One region of the Tahibacter sp. genome, then DNA from elsewhere that is predicted to be linked to it. Evidence: predicted binding sites of a transcription regulator. Region 1 holds the regulator's gene; each other region holds the start of a gene.
What was found. The regulator sigma-54, encoded in region 1, starts transcription at its own class of promoters, with help from an activator protein. The targets are predictions, from matches to a motif close to TGGCACGNGCNTTGC.

Region 1 (5,284 bases):
GTCGAGGTGGCGTGCGCGACGCGACGCGTCACCCAATGCGCTTTCGGGGTCGGCGCAGGCGCCGACTTCGAGCACTTCCAGCGGCAGCGGAAACTGGCCGAGCACGTGATGCGCGGCCGAGACCAGCGCATCGCCCATGGCCTCATGGGTCAGCAACAGCACGCCTACGCTCACGAGGTCTGCTCCCGATCGCCGGCGGTGCCGGCTCGGAGGCGTACTGGTTGCGTGACTATGACGCGGGAAATGGCCATCAGGTTGCCTGCAGGAGGGTAATGCGGATAGCAACTTGCAAGAATATTGCCTGTCGCTGGTAGGTGGGGGCGGGTTTACTCGAGTTCACGGTGAAAGGTCAGGACCTGTTCGCGCGAGGCGCGGAAATGTTCAGCCAGGCGTTCGGCCAGATAGACCGAGCGATGACGGCCGCCGCTGCAGCCGATGCAGATGGTCACGTAGGAGCGGTTGTCGGCTTCGAAGCGTGGCAGCCACTCGTCGAGGAAGCTGGTCAGCTGGTCGAGGAAGCGCTGCACTTCCGGCTTGCCCTGCAGCCATTCGCGAATCGCCGCATCCTTGCCCGACAGCGGGCGCAGCGACGGATCCCAGTGCGGATTTGGCAGCACGCGGGCGTCGAAGACGAAGTCCGCGTCGATCGGCAGGCCGCGGCGGTAGGCGAAGGACTCGAACAGCAGCGACAGCTCGCCGCCGCCCACGCCGAGTTCCGTGGCGATGAGTCGCCGCAGCTGGTGGACGTTGAGATCGCTGGATTCGATGACCCGGTCGGCGATCGCCGAGAGCGGCCGCAGCAGCTTGCGTTCGAGTGCGATCGCATCCTGCAGCGGCAGTCCGTCGGCCGACAGCGGATGCCGCCGGCGTGTGTCGGAAAAGCGTTTGGACAGCACGTCGTCGCGGCTGTCGAGGAAGATGAGCTGGTATTCCACGCCAGTTCGCGCCAGCTCGGCCAGCACCTGCGGCAGCTGGTTCAGGTCCTCGCTGCGATTGCGCACGTCTACGCCGACCGCGATGCGGCGGTGGCCGCCACGGCTGACCGCGCCGACGAGGGATGGCATCAGTGCTGCCGGAAGGTTGTCGACGCAATAGAAGTCGAAATCCTCGAGCGTACGCAGGGCGACGGTCTTGCCGGCACCGGACAGGCCCGACAGCACGACGAGGTGGACCTTGTCCGCGTCGCCGTTGATGTCCAGGGGTTCGCTGCTCACCACGGTGCCCGCTTCTGCAATTGATGGGCCTGGCGGTCGATGAAGGTCTGCGCGGGATCTATGCCCTTGCTCTTGAGCATGTGGCTGCGCACGGCGGCCTCGACGAGCACGGCAAGGTTACGGCCGGGCGCAACCGGAATCGCGATCTGCGGAATGCGGGTGTCGAGGATCTCGCGATAGCCGACGTCGCCGGTCAGGCGCTTCATGCCGTCGACGTCGTCGAGCGGATTGAGCGGACGCAGGTGCACGACGAGGCGCAGGTACTTGGACGGCTTGACCGCGGTATGGCCGAACATCTCGCGCACGTTGAGCACGCCCAGTCCGCGCACTTCAAGCAGGTCCTGCAGCAGTTCGGGGCAATGGCCGTCAACCACGTCCGGCGCGATCTGGGTGAACTCCGGCGCGTCGTCCGCGACCAGGCGGTGGCCGCGGGTCAGCAGTTCCAGCGCCAGTTCGCTCTTGCCGGACCCGGATTCGCCGGTGATCAGCACGCCGATGGAATAGACCTCCATGAACACGCCGTGCAGCGTCACGCGTCGCGCCAACAGGCGCGCGAGGTGATATTGCAGGAAGGTCAGGATCTCGTGGCCGCGCTTGGGACTGGACCACAGCGGCGTGTTGGATTCATCGGCGGCCTCGCGCAGGTCGCTGGGCAGGGCCTGATCTTTCGTCACGATCAGCGCGGTGGGCCGGTAGTTGATGATTTTCTGCACGGTTTCCCAGCGCTGGCGCGAATCCAGGCCGTCGAGGTAGTTCAGCTCCTCGGTACCGATGATCTGCACCTTGTTCGGGTAGATCACGTTGAGATAGCCGACCATCGACGGACGGCGCGCGTGATTGTCGCCCGGATCGAGCGTGCGGCCATTGCCCTGCGTTCCCGCGGTCCAGCGCAGTGACAGGCGTTCGCTGAGGCTGTCGAACAGCTGGCGGGCGGTCAGTGGATCCATGGAGGCGATCAGGCGAGCTCGCCCCATTCTGCCAGTTCGGCATGGAGCGCGCTGGCATCGGCGGCCCGGCGCAGACGCTCGAGAGTCGGCGGATCGGATGCGCGCGTGGCGATGTCGGCCAGCAGCGCCAGGTGCCCGGTCGTGAAGTGGTTCGGGGTGACTATGGCCGCGAACAGATCTACCGGCCGGCCATCGGCTGCACCGAACGCGACCGGCCGGATCAGTCGGACAAAGGCAGCACGGGGCTTTGCCAGCACGGCGCTGCGTCCATGCGGAAGTGCGAAACCGGATCCCAGCGCGGTGGAGCCGAGACCTTCGCGTTCGGTCAGGGCTTCCAGGACAGACAGGGCCTGGTCGGTCGGCGCCATGAGTTGGGCCAGCGCTTCCAGCAGCGCGCCACGTGATCGCACCTGCAGATCGGCGACGACACTGTCGGGAGTCAGGAGATCGCTGAAGCGCATGCCGCCCGGACAGGTAGTCGCGAAGGTCGCGGATCATAGCGCGGGTTTTGCCGCAGTGCGGTAGAAATTGGTCGAGGGAGGAAATGTGATTGAAGAGGTTAGAGGAGTCAGAAACGAGAAAGCCGGGCAGAAGCCCGGCTCTCGATGAACTGACGCAATATTTTCAAGGTGTTAGGAGGTCGTTGGAGGATGCTGGGCTCGCCGCGGGACGCGATGCGTAAAGCACTCACTCATTTCTCGCGCCTCTGTGCTTTTCACTCGCCTTACGCAATCCGCTCGGCGGCGCGCAGCGCCTCGCTCTTGTGGTGATCGGTCAGCTTTTCCTTGTGCTTGCGGATCTGGCCGTCGAGCTTGTCGGCCAGCGCGTCGATCGCGGCATACATGTCGTCGGCGCTGGCTTCCGCGTGAATGATCTTGCCGGCAGCCGCATGGATGGTCGCGTCCGCCTTATGCACGAGCTTCTCAACGTTCAGCGTCACGCCGATGTCGTGGAGGTGGTCGAAGTGGCGCAGGATGCGCTCGAACTTGCTTTCGACATAGCTGCGCAGGGCCGGCGTCACTTCAACCTTGGGGCCGCTGACATTGATCTGCATGGTGCTTCTCCTTACGGTAGAGCGCTCCTGACGCGGAACGCGGTCGGCACGAAACGATGCATTAGGCTTCGTGCGAAAGAGTGTGGTTAGCGTTGACCTGTGTCCTGCATAGGGGTTCCCGGCCGCAGGTTCAAGCGGCTCAGCTGAGCCGGCAGCGCTCGTTGGAGGCGGCGATATTCATCGCCTCGCGGTACTTGGCGACCGTGCGGCGGGCCACGTTGATGCCGCGGCGGTTGAGTTCCTCGGCCAGTCCCTGGTCCGACAGCGGCTTGCCGGTCGGCTCAGCCTCGATGAGCTTTCGGATCATGGCCTGGATCGCCGTAGCCGAGGCGGTGCCGCCGTCGACCGTGGAGACACCGCTGGAGAAGAAGTGCTTGAACTCGAAGGTGCCGCGCGGCGTATAGAGGAACTTGCGCGTCGTCACGCGCGATACCGTGGATTCGTGCATGCCGATTTCCTCGGCAACGTCCTTGAGTACCAGTGGTTTCATCGCCTCGGGACCGAAATCGAGGAACGCGCTTTGCGCCTTCACGATGGACTGGGCGACCTTGAGTATCGTATCGGCGCGCGTCTTCAGGCTCTTGATCAGCCAGCGCGCCTCCTGCAACTGGCCGCGCAGGTACGAGGCATCGTCGCGCTGGGCACGGGCGATCAGTGACTCGTAGTGCCGGTTGATCGCCAGCTGCGGTTGGCACCCCGGGGCGAGGCTGACCTGCCATTGGCCGTGATGGCGGAAGGCGTAGGCGTCGGGCGCCACGTATTCGGGCGCTGCGCTGGAGACGCTGGAACCCGGTTTGGGATCGAGAGCGCGGATCAGCTGCACGGCGAGGTCGATCTGGTCGCTGCCGGCCTTGAGGCTGCGGCTCAGGCGGGCGCGATCGTTCTTGGCCAGCACTTCCAGGTGATCGGCGACAATGGCCCGGGCCACGGCAAGACCTTCGACATCGGTCTCGAACGAGTCGAGCTGTACCAGCAGGCAATCACGCAGGTTACGACTCGCCACGCCGAGCGGGTCGAAGCGCTGCACGCGATGGCGCACCGCTTCGATCTCGTCGGCATCGACCTGATACAGGCTGTCGAGGCCTTGCTGGATGGCCTCGATCGGTTCGTGCAGATAGCCGTCGTCGTCGATTGCCTCGATGATGGCGACGGCTATCGCCCGGTCGCGCGCGGACATCGGCGTGAGGTTCAGCTGCCAAAGCAGGTGATCGCGCAGGTCCTGCTTTTCCGGCTCCTGGGTTTCGAATTCGTCGTCCGACGGCGCGTTGCGCGCGGGCGTGTCGAAGTTCATGTCCAGCGATTCGAAGCGGTCCTCGTCCGCCTCGCGCGCGTCGCCGCTGTCGCTGCTTGCGGTTTCGCTGCTGCTGGTGTTGCGGGTGTCAAGGAATTCCACTGGCGGTGCATCGACACCGGCCTCGGCCTCGGCCGGTGCGGGTTCGCCCGGTTCGTCGGGGAGTTCCAGCAGCGGATTGGATTCGAGCGCTTCACGCAGCTCCATCTCCAGCTCGATGCTGCTCAGCTGCAGCAGGCGGATCGCCTGCTGCAGTTGCGGAGTCAACGCCAGTTGCTGGTGCAGGCGGAGATTTAACGCTGGCTTCATCAGGGGTCCCGTTGCGGCGCGTTTCGCAGGAATACAGTCGACGGTGCGAAAGGCCCGTGACGCCATCCTAATGCGGAAAACGGTCGACGGGAACCGCGCAGCGGCAGGTCGCAAGCAACTTGCGTATGGCGCCGGATTGGGAGAGGATTTGGCAGCTTGTCCACCTCGCGCCGTGTGCGGACGCGCCCCGGTGGCGTGAATCTTTTGTCAATGTGCATCTGTGGCGCTGTGGATTCCGCGCCGCGATCGCACGTTACATGCGGAATTCCTTGCCCAGGTACACTTCGCGCACCTGCTCGTTCGCGAGTATCGTGGCCGGCGCGCCCTTGGCCAGCACCTTGCCTTCGCTGAGGATGTAGGCGCGATCGCAGATGCCGAGGGTTTCGCGCACGTTGTGATCGGTGATCAGCACGCCGATGCCGCGTTCCTTGAGATGGCGCACGATGCGCTGGATCTCGCCGACCGAGAT
Region 2 (5,284 bases), on a different contig from region 1:
CGCGCGACAACGTTTCCTCGATGCGGCGCTTGCGGTCGGCGGCGGAAAAGCCGCGGTAACGCAGCGGCACGTCGACGTTGTCGAACAGATTCAGGTCGGGAATCAGGTTGAAGCCCTGGAAGATGAAGCCGATTTTCTCGTTGCGCAGGCGCGAACGCTGGTCGTCGTTCATGCCGCGCACGTCCACGCCGTCGACCCAGAACTCGCCGCCGCTGAACTCTTCCAGCAGGCCGGCGATGTTGAGGAACGTGGTCTTGCCCGAGCCGGACGGCCCGGTCACCGCGACGAATTCGCCTTCGCGCACATGGATGGAAAAATCGCGCAGCGCATGAGTCTCGATGAGGTGCGTGCGGTAAACCTTGGACAGGTGGTTCATCTTGAGCATGGCGTTGAGTCCCTGGCGTGGAGCAAAAATGGAAAGGTGACAGGCGGGAGCGGCACGGTTCAGCGCGCGAGCGCGATTCGCTCGGCGCCCTTGAATTCGTCGAGGCTGGAGATGATCAGGCGGTCGCCTTCCTTGACGCCGGAAACCAGTTCCACGGCGTTGAGGCTGGTCGCGCCGACTTCGATCGCGCGGCGCTCGGCCATGCCGTCCTTACCGACGACGTAGGCGACGCGGCCGGCGCCGGAATCGACGAAAGGACCGCGCTCGACCATCAGCACGTTCGGGTGTTCGTCGATCAGGATGCGCGTGGACATGCGCTGGTTCTGGCGCAGCCCGGCCGGCTGTTCGCCGGTGAAGCGCACGCGCGCGGTGACCTGGCCGTTGACCACTTCGGGGCTGACCGCGGACAGTTCGCCGGTCAGGGTCTGGCCGGCGTTCTGGATCTGCGCGGGCATGCCGATCGCGAGTTCGCGCGCAAAGGTTTCCGGCACCGGCACTTCAACTTCCATCGCCGAAAGATCCACGACGGTCAGGATGCCGGCGTTGGCTGCGACGTTGGCCTTCTGCTGCACCAGCAGCTGGCCGACCTGGCCGGCGACCGGCGAACGCAGTTTCAGTTCGTCCACCTGCCGCTGCAGGTCGGTGACGAGCAGGCGCTGGCGATCGCGCGTGAGGCGCGCAGTCTTGAGTTCGAAATCCAGGCTTTCGCGTTCGAGCGCGACGTCTTTCCTGGCGTGTGCGAGGGTGATTTCAGCTTTCTGCAGCGCATCCTTGGCGCGCATCACGTCCAGCTGCGGCAGCGCGCCGAGCTGGAACGCCTTCTGCGTGCGCTCGACTTCGCGCGCGGCGGTCTGGCGGTCGATCTCGGCCTGATCGACGGCCTTCTGCGTGGTCAACTGCTGCTTGCGGTTGTCGATGCTCGTACGTTCGGCGGCAAGCTCCGCGCTCTGCAGCGATGCCTGTTCCTGCTGTAGCCGGTTGCTGAGCTCGGGGCTGACGACTTCGGCCAGCACCTGTTCCTTCTCGACCTTGTCGCCGGCCTGCACGGTCAGCGTGACGATGCCGCCGTTCGGCGCGTAGAGGGTCGGGCTGACCGCGGCGACGAGGCGGCCCTGGGCGGAGATGTCACGGGTCAGGTTGCCGCGCTTGACCTCGGCGAAGCGCAGGCGCTCGCTGCTGAAGGAAGCGCCCGAACCCAGCATGCGGGTCATGCCCGGCAATATCCACGCCGCGAGCAGGACGACGACGCCGGCGGCGACGGCGTATTTCCAGTAGCGCCGGGTCGGCGCTACGGCGTTGCTCATGGCTCTGTCCTGGGCCGAGGTATCGCGAATCATCTGAGGTGCTCCGGGTCGAGTCGGTGTCCGCCGCAGCGGAACGGTTCGGTATGGACCCGTTTCAGCAACACCCGTGCCAAATCATTATTTCATTATTTATCAAACAATTACGCGAAAATCGTGGGACGTACGCCTGTCCGCGGACAGGCCGACGGACAGCGCGGCCCGGTATCGAGGAAGATGCGGACGGTGCCCGTAGCGCCCATGGCTTTGGCTTCCGGGCCCCACTACGCGGACTCCGCCTGCGACCATTGCGCGGCCACCCGCATCCAGACCGACCGTGGACCGATCAAACTTCGCCATCGATGTGCCGGACAGCCTGCTGCAACGCGCCCAGCGCGGCGAGCTGCGCGCCTTCGAGCAGATCTACCGCCTGTTCGAGCGGCCCGTCTACAGCCTGGCGCTGCGCCTGCTCAATGACGCGGACGCCGCGCGAGAGATCCTGCATGACGCGATGCTCAAGCTGTTCCAGCGCCTCGACCAGTTCCGCGGCGATTCGCCGTTCTGGGGTTGGCTGCGCCAGATCGCCCTGAATGAAGCGCTGATGCGTCTGCGCAAGGACCGGCGCATCGAATTCGACGCGAGCTACGACGAGATCGAAACGGAAGCGCCGCCGCCCTGGGTGCATGCCGACGGCCTCGTGCTGGAACAGGCGCTGAGCCGGTTACCGGCGCTGACGCGCAGTGTGCTCTGGCTCTATCACGTCGAAGGCTATTCCCATCCGGAGATCGCCGATGCCCTGGGCAAAAGCGTCAGCTTCTCCAAATCCCAGGTCGCCCGAGGCACTGCACGCCTGCGCGGTTTCCTGGACAGCACCACGGAGTCGAACCCATGTCTGATCGCCAATCCGCAACCGACCTGAACGCCGCGACGGTCGGCCGCGCCCTGCGCGAGTTGCCGCTGGCGACGCCGCCAGACGGCGGCTGGGATGCCCTCGCCGCAAGCCTGCGGGCGCAGGGACTGGTGCGCGACACCGCCACGGTCGGTGAGCTCCCCGCGCTCGAAACTGTCCATGCCGATGCGAGCGGCGATCCGGCCACACGCCGCAGCGCGGCCGCCCGGACGCGCCCGGCTAGCCCGCGCCGCGGCAGGCTCTGGGTGCCCGCGGCACTGGCCGCGGGACTCGCGCTGCTCGCCATCGCGCTGGTTCCGATGAACCGCGACGCGGTCGCACCACCACCCACGACGTCCACGGGCAGCATCGCAGCCACTTCCGGCGCGAACGTCCCGACAGACAGCACGGCCGAACTGGCCGCACTTCGCAGCGAATCCGGCCGCATCGAGGAATGGCTGCGCACGCTGAAGGCCGACGAGACCCCGCTGGATGGTCGCAGCCTCATGGCCGCGACCGAGATCGAAGACATGATCGGCCTGATCGACCTGCAACTGGCCGCCGGCAGCGACACCGGCAGCGACACGCAAGCGCTGTGGCGCGATCGCGTGGAACTGCTGCGCGATCTCGCCGCGGTCCGCACCACCTACAGCCTGGCTGGCACCGGCGTGGCCGCGAACGGATACGCGGCCGCGCCTGACACCTGGAATACTTTGTGAGGAATGCCATGAAATCCATTTTTCCGATGATTGCCATGACCCTACTGGGCGTGGCGCACGCGGCCGAACCGGCCACCCGGGCCGAAGCGGCGGCAGCGGCGCGACCGGCAGCAAAAGCCCGCGCCGAGGCACACGCCGAGGCTGCGGCGACACACGCCGGCGCCATGGCAAATGCCGAGGCGTACGCAACGCCTGCCGCGGAAGCCGCCGCCCGCGCGGAACTCGACGAATTGCGCAAGGAGATGCGCGAACTCGGCCGCAGGATGGGCGACATTTCCGTGCGCCTGGGCGACGGCGGACCGCGCAAATTTGCCTGGCGCTACCTGGGCGACACCGATCGCGCCATGCTCGGCATCGTCATGCGGCCTGTCGACAAGGGCGTGCAGATCGCCGCGGTCACGCCGGGCGGCCCCGCCGACAAGGCCGGTGTGCGCAATGAAGACCTGCTGCTGTCGATCGACGGCAAAACACTCGGCCGCGACGAACTCGATACTGCGCGGCAAGTGCTGCAGGACCTCAAGGTGGACCAGAAGGTCAAGCTCGCGCTGTCGCGCAACGGCAAGAACCTCGACGTCATCGTCACTGCCGCGCGGCGCGAAGCGCTGAACTGGCCGCAGGTCATGACCGGCGTCGACATGGATCTCGACCTGGACATCGACATCGACCCGGAAAAGATCCGTCGCGAAGTCGAGCGCAGCGTCAGGGATGCGCGCGTACACGTCGATCATGTGCGCAGTGCGGGCAATCTCCAGCAGCTGCGCGACCTGCGCATCAAGCTGATGCCGTGGTGGGGCATCAACCTCGCGCCGCTGAATCCCGATCTGGGCAACTACTTCGGCACCCAGCAGGGCGTGCTCGTACTGTCGGCGGATCCGGACGACATGCCCGAACTGAAAGGCGGAGACATTCTGCAAAGTGTGGCCGGCAGCAAGGTCGATTCGCCATCCGACGTCATGCGCCGGCTGCGCGACGCGGATGCGGGCAGCGAGGTCCAGCTCGGCGTGCTGCGGCAGAAGAAAACGCTGACCGTGAACACCAAGGTGCCGCAGTACAAGAACATGTTCCCGCTGCCACCGGCGCCACCGGCGCCGCCCGCCCCCCCTGCCGCGCCAGCTGAGCCCACACCGCCGCAGCCGCCGGCTCCGGCAGCTCCGCCACCACCCGTGCCGCCGGTCGCTCCCGCGCCGCCACCGCCGCCGTCGATCGGCTATGCGCCGCATCCGCTGCGTGCGCCAGCGCCGCCGGCTGCGCCGAAGCCGCCGCGTGACGCTGAGGCGAACACGCTATAGGCCTGTAGCTCCGTACACGGCGCCGAACGCTAACGACTCCGCCGCTTTCTCCGGGAGCCGATCGACGGCGCAGCGCTGGAAGCGATCCGTCCCTGGACTGCACGAGCGGCCGTTCCCCGACGGCGTACCGCGTAGCCAACGCACAGCGCGCATCGACATCGCACGCTGTACCGGTCAGCGCATCAGCGTCGCATCGAGGCCGCCGCAGATCTCCAGCGCACGCCGCCGGCCCGTCGCCGAAACCGCGGCGGCGGCTTCCGCCAGCAGCCAGGGCCGGCCCGCATCGACGCCGTGGCAGAAGCGCACGATTGCGCCCTGCCAGGCATGGCCGGCGCGCGACCAGGCGGCGTCGCGCAGGCGCTGGTGCAGTCCGCGCGGCGGTTCCGGCACGCTGCATGGCACGCAGTGCAGTAGTTGTTCCCAGACGAGATAGTCGCTGTCGGGCAACAGATAGAGACGGGCCTGTTCGCGACCGTCATCGCGGAAGAAGCGCAGTGCCTCGCAGATGCCGTCGGGTTCGATGCGATGGATGCAGTTCCAGCCGGCGATCGCACTGAGATCGGCCGCGCAGCCGGCCGGCGCGCGCCACAGCCACAACACCGGTCCAAGCGCATGCCAGCGGCGCGCCAGCGCGACCAGGGGGTTGTCCGCTGGCAATACGATGGCCTGTAGCAACGCAGCGGTCGCGGCAGCATCGCCGCAGCGCTCGGCCGCTGTACGCG
Region 3 (5,284 bases), on a different contig from region 1:
GCTTCCAGTCGGTATACGAAGCAACAGAGGTACCTTTGACGCGCTGCCGGCCGGCGTGGCCGTTGAAGACCCAGCCCGGGCTGAATTCGTAGTTGACGCTGGCGTCGAGATAGCCCGAACCGTCGGAGTCGGCGAAACCGAACAGGTTCGTGACGGCGTGGTAGTACTTCAGCGAACCCGGTCCCCACAGCAGGCCGACATACGCTTCCGTGGTGTACGGGCGCACGAAACCCTGGGGATAGGTGCCCGGGTAGTAGTAGGTGTAGACCCCGGCGTCGAGCTTCAGCGAATCGCTGAGTGGGACGCGCCAGCCGGCGTAGCCGTCAAGTTCGACGCTGCTGCTGATCGGCAGGGACGCGCTGGAATAGTCCGACAGCCAGCTGATGTTGCTGCCCCAGATACCGGCATAGAAGCCGCCGTCGTGAGCGTATTCGGCGCCGCCCTGCAAGGCGGGCTCCTGGTTGGTCTGGGACAGGCCGCGGAACAGGTAGTCGCTGGTCAGGGCGAGCGTGCCGCTGGTGCCGGCGTGCGCGCAGCCGGCGGCGAGGAGGATCGCGGACGCAAGGATGGCGTCCACGCGAAACGTGGCAGGAGAGCGAGGCATGAAGGTGATCCCGTTCGGTGAGTTGGTGGCCGCCGCGCACACAGGCGCAACGGTGGCAGTCCCTGCCGCTCCACTCCGGGTATCCGAGGCTGTGTCGCCCCTTGGTTCCGCCCTCGCCTGGCTCGCGGCGAAGACCGACCGTATCGCCGCATCCTGCGGCCGGCGCGCGAGGCCTCGCGAAAGCCCGCGCACCGCCCTTCCCCGAACAGCCGCGCGTCCGCGCGGCGATGTTTCTAGTTGTATGTTTTTCTATTTATTTTTTTGCGTCCGCCCGCCGTGCGAATTCCGCATCGAAGGCCCTCACCGTCTCAAGCGCCTTCCGCGAACACTTCGCGGAAGGCTGTGTCGAACACCCGACAGATGAGAGGGCCGGGCTCTACGTTTTCGTCCGCAATGCGGCAAGACCGAGTGGCCGCAGCGACGCCGCCGCTTGACTCACTTCTCTCTCTTTTCGCCGTCTTTCCTGCCCTCAGATCGCGTAGTACATCTGATATTCCAGCGGATGCGTCGACGCGCGGAACTTGGTGACTTCCTGCATCTTCAGTTCGATGTAGGCGTCGATGAAGTCGTCGGAGAACACGCCACCGGCCTTGAGGAAGTCGCGGTCCTTGTCGAGCGCTTCCAGGGCCTGGTCCAGGCTGTGGCAGACCGTCGGGATGTTCTTCTCTTCTTCGGGCGGCAGGTCGTAGAGGTCCTTGTCCATCGGCGCGCCCGGGTCGATCTTGTTCAGGATCCCGTCGAGGCCGGCCATCATCAGCGCGGTGAACGCGAGGTAGCCCGAGTTCATCGGATCCGGGAAGCGGATCTCGATGCGGCGGCCCTTGGGATTGGTCACGAACGGGATGCGGCAGCTCGCCGAGCGGTTGCGCGCGGAATAGGCCAGCATGACCGGCGCTTCGAAGCCCGGCACGAGGCGCTTGTAGCTGTTGGTGGTGGAGTTGGTGAACGCATTGATGGCACGCGCGTGCTTGAAGATGCCGCCGATGTAGTACAGCGCGGTCTGCGACAGGCCGCCGTAGAGATCGCCGGAGAACAGGTTCTGGCCGCTCTTGGCCAGCGACTGGTGCACGTGCATGCCCGAGCCGTTGTCGCCGACGATGGGCTTGGGCATGAAGGTCACGGTCTTGCCGTTCTTGTGCGCGACGTTGCGGACCACGTACTTGAGCAGCGCCAGCTCATCGGCCTTCTTCACCAGCGTGTTGAAGCGCGTGCCGATTTCACACTGGCCGGCGTTCGCGACTTCGTGATGGTGCACTTCGACCACCTGGCCGAGCGCTTCGAGCGCCAGGCACATCTCGCTGCGCAGGTCCTGGAACGAATCCACCGGCGGCAGCGGGAAATAACCGCCCTTCACGCCGGGACGCAGGCCCGAATTGCCTTCCTCGTAGCGGTACTTCGAACTCCACGCCGCTTCTTGCGATTGGATCTCGTAGAACACCTTGCCCATGTCGTTCTGCCAGCGCACCGAGTCGAAGATGAAGAACTCGGGCTCCGGGCCGAAGAAGGCCGTGTCGGCCAGGCCAGTGGATTTCAGGAACGCCTCGCCGCGCTTGGCGATGGAACGCGGGCAGCGCGAATAGGCCTGCATGGTGCTCGGCTCGAGCACATCGCAGTTGATCGCCAGCGTCTTGTGCGCGAAGAACGGATCGACCACGGCCGAGTCCGCATCCGGCAGCAGCACCATGTCCGACTCGTTGATGCCCTTCCAGCCGGCGATCGACGAACCGTCGAACATCTTGCCGTCCTCGAACGTGCTTTCGTCGATCGCGTGCGCCGGGAAGGTCACGTGATGCTGGGTGCCGCGCATGTCGGCGAAACGCAGATCGACGAATTCGATGCCGTCGTCCTTGATGAGCTTGAGAACCTTGTCGGCGGACATGCGGATAGAGCCTCTGGTGGATGGATGATTGACCAAGCTATGGCAAGGTGTGTGCCATCGCAGCAATTTGTTTTATATCAATGACTTGTGTGGATCCCGCACGATGGAAATCGCATCTTCTGCACGATTTTGGTGCGCGATACCTGATTTAAGCACGTTGTAGGTGCGTTTAGCGGCTGCCGTCAGGACGGCTTCATGACCATGAGCCAGAAGATCGCGATCACGCTGGCGAACGCGGGCCAGCCGAGCCAGAACCACCAGCGCATGACGCGGTGATACGCGACCGGCAGCGGGGTGCCGCGGGCGGCCGCGTCGCGCGCGAGATTGCGTGCGCGCAGTTGCAGCCACAGTACCGGCAGCCAGCAGCAGCCGACCAGCACGAACAGGAACAGCGCCGCCTTGAGCCAGAACACGCTCAGCGGCAGCTGCATCAGGTCGGCCAGCCACAGACCGGTGACGAACTGCACGACGACGGCCGGCGCGGTGAAGCAAGCATCGGCGAGAACGACCGTCTGCGCCGTCGCGGCGATCACGCGCACATCGCCGCGACGGTGCGCGATCCAGAAGACGAACGCGATGCCCAGCCCCGTGCCCAGCAACACAGTGGAGGACAGGATATGTATCCATTTCACCCAGAAGTACGTCACGTCATCTCCTGTCCGAGAGCACCCAGAGCACGGCCAGCGCCGGCACCAGCACGAGATTCTTGGCCAGACCGCCGAGCGGATCCAGCCACAGCACCGGCAGTGCCGCGCCGAACGCCACCGTATACGTGCCCAGCAAAGCCAGCATCACGACAGTCGCGCGGCGCGGCTGCCGGCCGCTCATCAGCCACAGCGCCAGCAGCAGGTCGACGCAACCGGCCACGCGCGCGAGCGCGACCGGCCAGGTCTGCGCCAGCCAGCTGCCGGCCGCAAGACGTTCGATGTCGGCCGCCGGTGTGATGAACCCGGCCAATGCGGAGAGCAGCCAGAGCGCGATGACCGATAGGCGCAGCACCGGCGCGAGCAGATAGAGCCGCGCATGCCAGCGGTCCTGCGCCTGGCTGGGTCGTCTGGCAAGTACCTCGGGCAACGCGCGCGGAGCGTATCCGAAGGCGTCGATGACCTGCTGCCGCTGCGCTGGCGCAATGTCCACGCCACGCTGAAGCATCCGCCAGGTCGCCGCACCGAGCGGTCCGCGCCCGACCCATTCGCCAATCCGCACGGCAATGCCGATGCAGCGCTCGGGGATGCCGACGACCCGGCGTCCCGGCACGCGCAACCATGCCCGCCAATGCCGCTGATAGTCGCGCAGGCTCAACGGCGCAGGGCTGCCGATCTCGAACACGCCGCGGGCCGGTGCCGTTAACGCGCGCACCACCAGTTCGGCCATATCCTCGGCCGCACACGGCTGTAAGCCCCAGCGCCCATCGCCGGGCAGCGGCAGAAACCCGGGAAATCCGGCCAGCGCACGCAGCAACGAGCTGCCGCCGTAGGAGCCCGCGGTCGAGTAGACCACCGACGCCCGCAGCACCACGGCCTGCAGCGGCAGGGCCAGCAGCGCGTCGTCGAAGCGATGCTTGGAGGCGATGAACTCGCCGTCGGCCGGCTCGCCCAGTGCGGAGATCTGCACGAAACGGGCGATGCCCCGGCGCACGCAGGCCTGGGCGAGCGCGAGCGGCGCGTGCTCGTGGATATCGGCAAGTCGGTCGGGTCCGCGGTCGCGCAGCAGGCCTGCGGCGTTGACCACGGCGTCGATGCCCTCGAGCAGCGGCAGCCAGTCGTCCACCGTCTGCAGCGCGGCGAGGTCGCAGGCACGCTCGTCGACGGCGAGGCACGGCCTCGAACGCACGCCGCGAATCACCTGCCAGTCGACGCTGCGCAGTGCGGCGACGATGAATCCACCGATGAAGCCGGCCGCACCGAGTACGAGCACGGTGCCGCGCGGCGGACCTTCGGCGCTGTGGTCAGACATCAGGCGGACGATCCGGTAGGTGCGGCAGGCACGACGGGACCGCGAGATTACTCCAGGCGACCCAACGGCGGCGCCGCGCAACGCCCGGCAGGAACTCGCTAAGCTACGCGGCCTCGCCCAGACCGCCGCACCGCACGCACGCGCATGAACGAAATCCTCAACGTCACCCTGCTCGGCATCATCGAGGGCATCACCGAGTTCCTGCCGATTTCCAGCACCGGTCATCTGCTCATCGCCGAGCACTGGCTCGGCGCGCGCTCGGACCTGTTCAACATCGCGATCCAGGCCGGCGCGATCCTCGCGGTCTGCCTGATCTACCGCGAGCGCCTGTGGCAGCTGGCCAGCGGCTTCGGCGATAAGGAACAAAGGGACTATGCTGCAAAATTGGCACTGGCCTTCGGCATCACCGCGGTGCTGGGACTCATCGTTTCCAAGCTCGGCTTCAAGCTGCCGAGCGAAATCACGCCCATCGCCTGGGCGCTCGTGATCGGCGGCATCTGGATATTGCTGGCCGAACGTTGGGTAGCAAACAAGCCCGAGGTCACCGCCATCGCCTGGCATACGGCAGCGCTGGTGGGGCTGCTGCAGGTCCTTGCCGGCGTGTTTCCCGGCACATCGCGCTCCGCGGCGACGATCTTCGTCGCGCTGCTGGCCGGGACCACGAGCCGTGCCGCTGCGACCGAATTCGCGTTCCTCGTCGGCATCCCGACCATGTTCGCCGCCTCGGGCTACGAGCTCATGAAGACGCTGAAGCAAGGCGAGATCCACGAGGACTGGGACCTGTTGGGCATCGCGTTCGGGGTGTCCTGCATCACTGCGTTCGTGGTGGTGAAGTGGCTGCTCGG

Region 2: the regulator sigma-54 is predicted to act here: its motif matches at 1,787-1,801, upstream of RUU78_RS15025 (HlyD family efflux transporter periplasmic adaptor subunit).
Region 3: the regulator sigma-54 is predicted to act here: its motif matches at 2,526-2,540, upstream of glnA (type I glutamate--ammonia ligase).

The regions. Positions count from the first base shown of each region.
Region 1 is NZ_JAVTWC010000028.1:77,108-82,391, reverse strand. It holds gene RUU78_RS06680 (PTS fructose IIA subunit family protein) at 1-174, opposite strand, end outside; gene rapZ (RNase adapter RapZ) at 327-1,214, opposite strand; gene hprK (HPr(Ser) kinase/phosphatase) at 1,211-2,161, opposite strand; gene RUU78_RS06665 (PTS sugar transporter subunit IIA) at 2,170-2,622, opposite strand; gene raiA (ribosome-associated translation inhibitor RaiA) at 2,886-3,215, opposite strand; gene RUU78_RS06655 (RNA polymerase factor sigma-54) at 3,355-4,815, opposite strand; gene lptB (LPS export ABC transporter ATP-binding protein) at 5,069-5,284, opposite strand, start outside.
Region 2 is NZ_JAVTWC010000086.1:31,035-36,318, forward strand. It holds gene RUU78_RS15020 (ABC transporter ATP-binding protein) at 1-385, opposite strand, end outside; gene RUU78_RS15025 (HlyD family efflux transporter periplasmic adaptor subunit) at 445-1,722, opposite strand; gene RUU78_RS15030 (sigma-70 family RNA polymerase sigma factor) at 2,003-2,584, shown strand; gene RUU78_RS15035 (hypothetical protein) at 2,554-3,273, shown strand; gene RUU78_RS15040 (PDZ domain-containing protein) at 3,282-4,562, shown strand; gene RUU78_RS15045 (hypothetical protein) at 4,737-5,284, opposite strand, start outside.
Region 3 is NZ_JAVTWC010000101.1:95,741-101,024, forward strand. It holds gene RUU78_RS17340 (TorF family putative porin) at 1-604, opposite strand, end outside; gene glnA (type I glutamate--ammonia ligase) at 1,074-2,483, opposite strand; gene RUU78_RS17350 (DUF2269 domain-containing protein) at 2,666-3,130, opposite strand; gene RUU78_RS17355 (SDR family oxidoreductase) at 3,132-4,439, opposite strand; gene RUU78_RS17360 (undecaprenyl-diphosphate phosphatase) at 4,584-5,284, shown strand, end outside.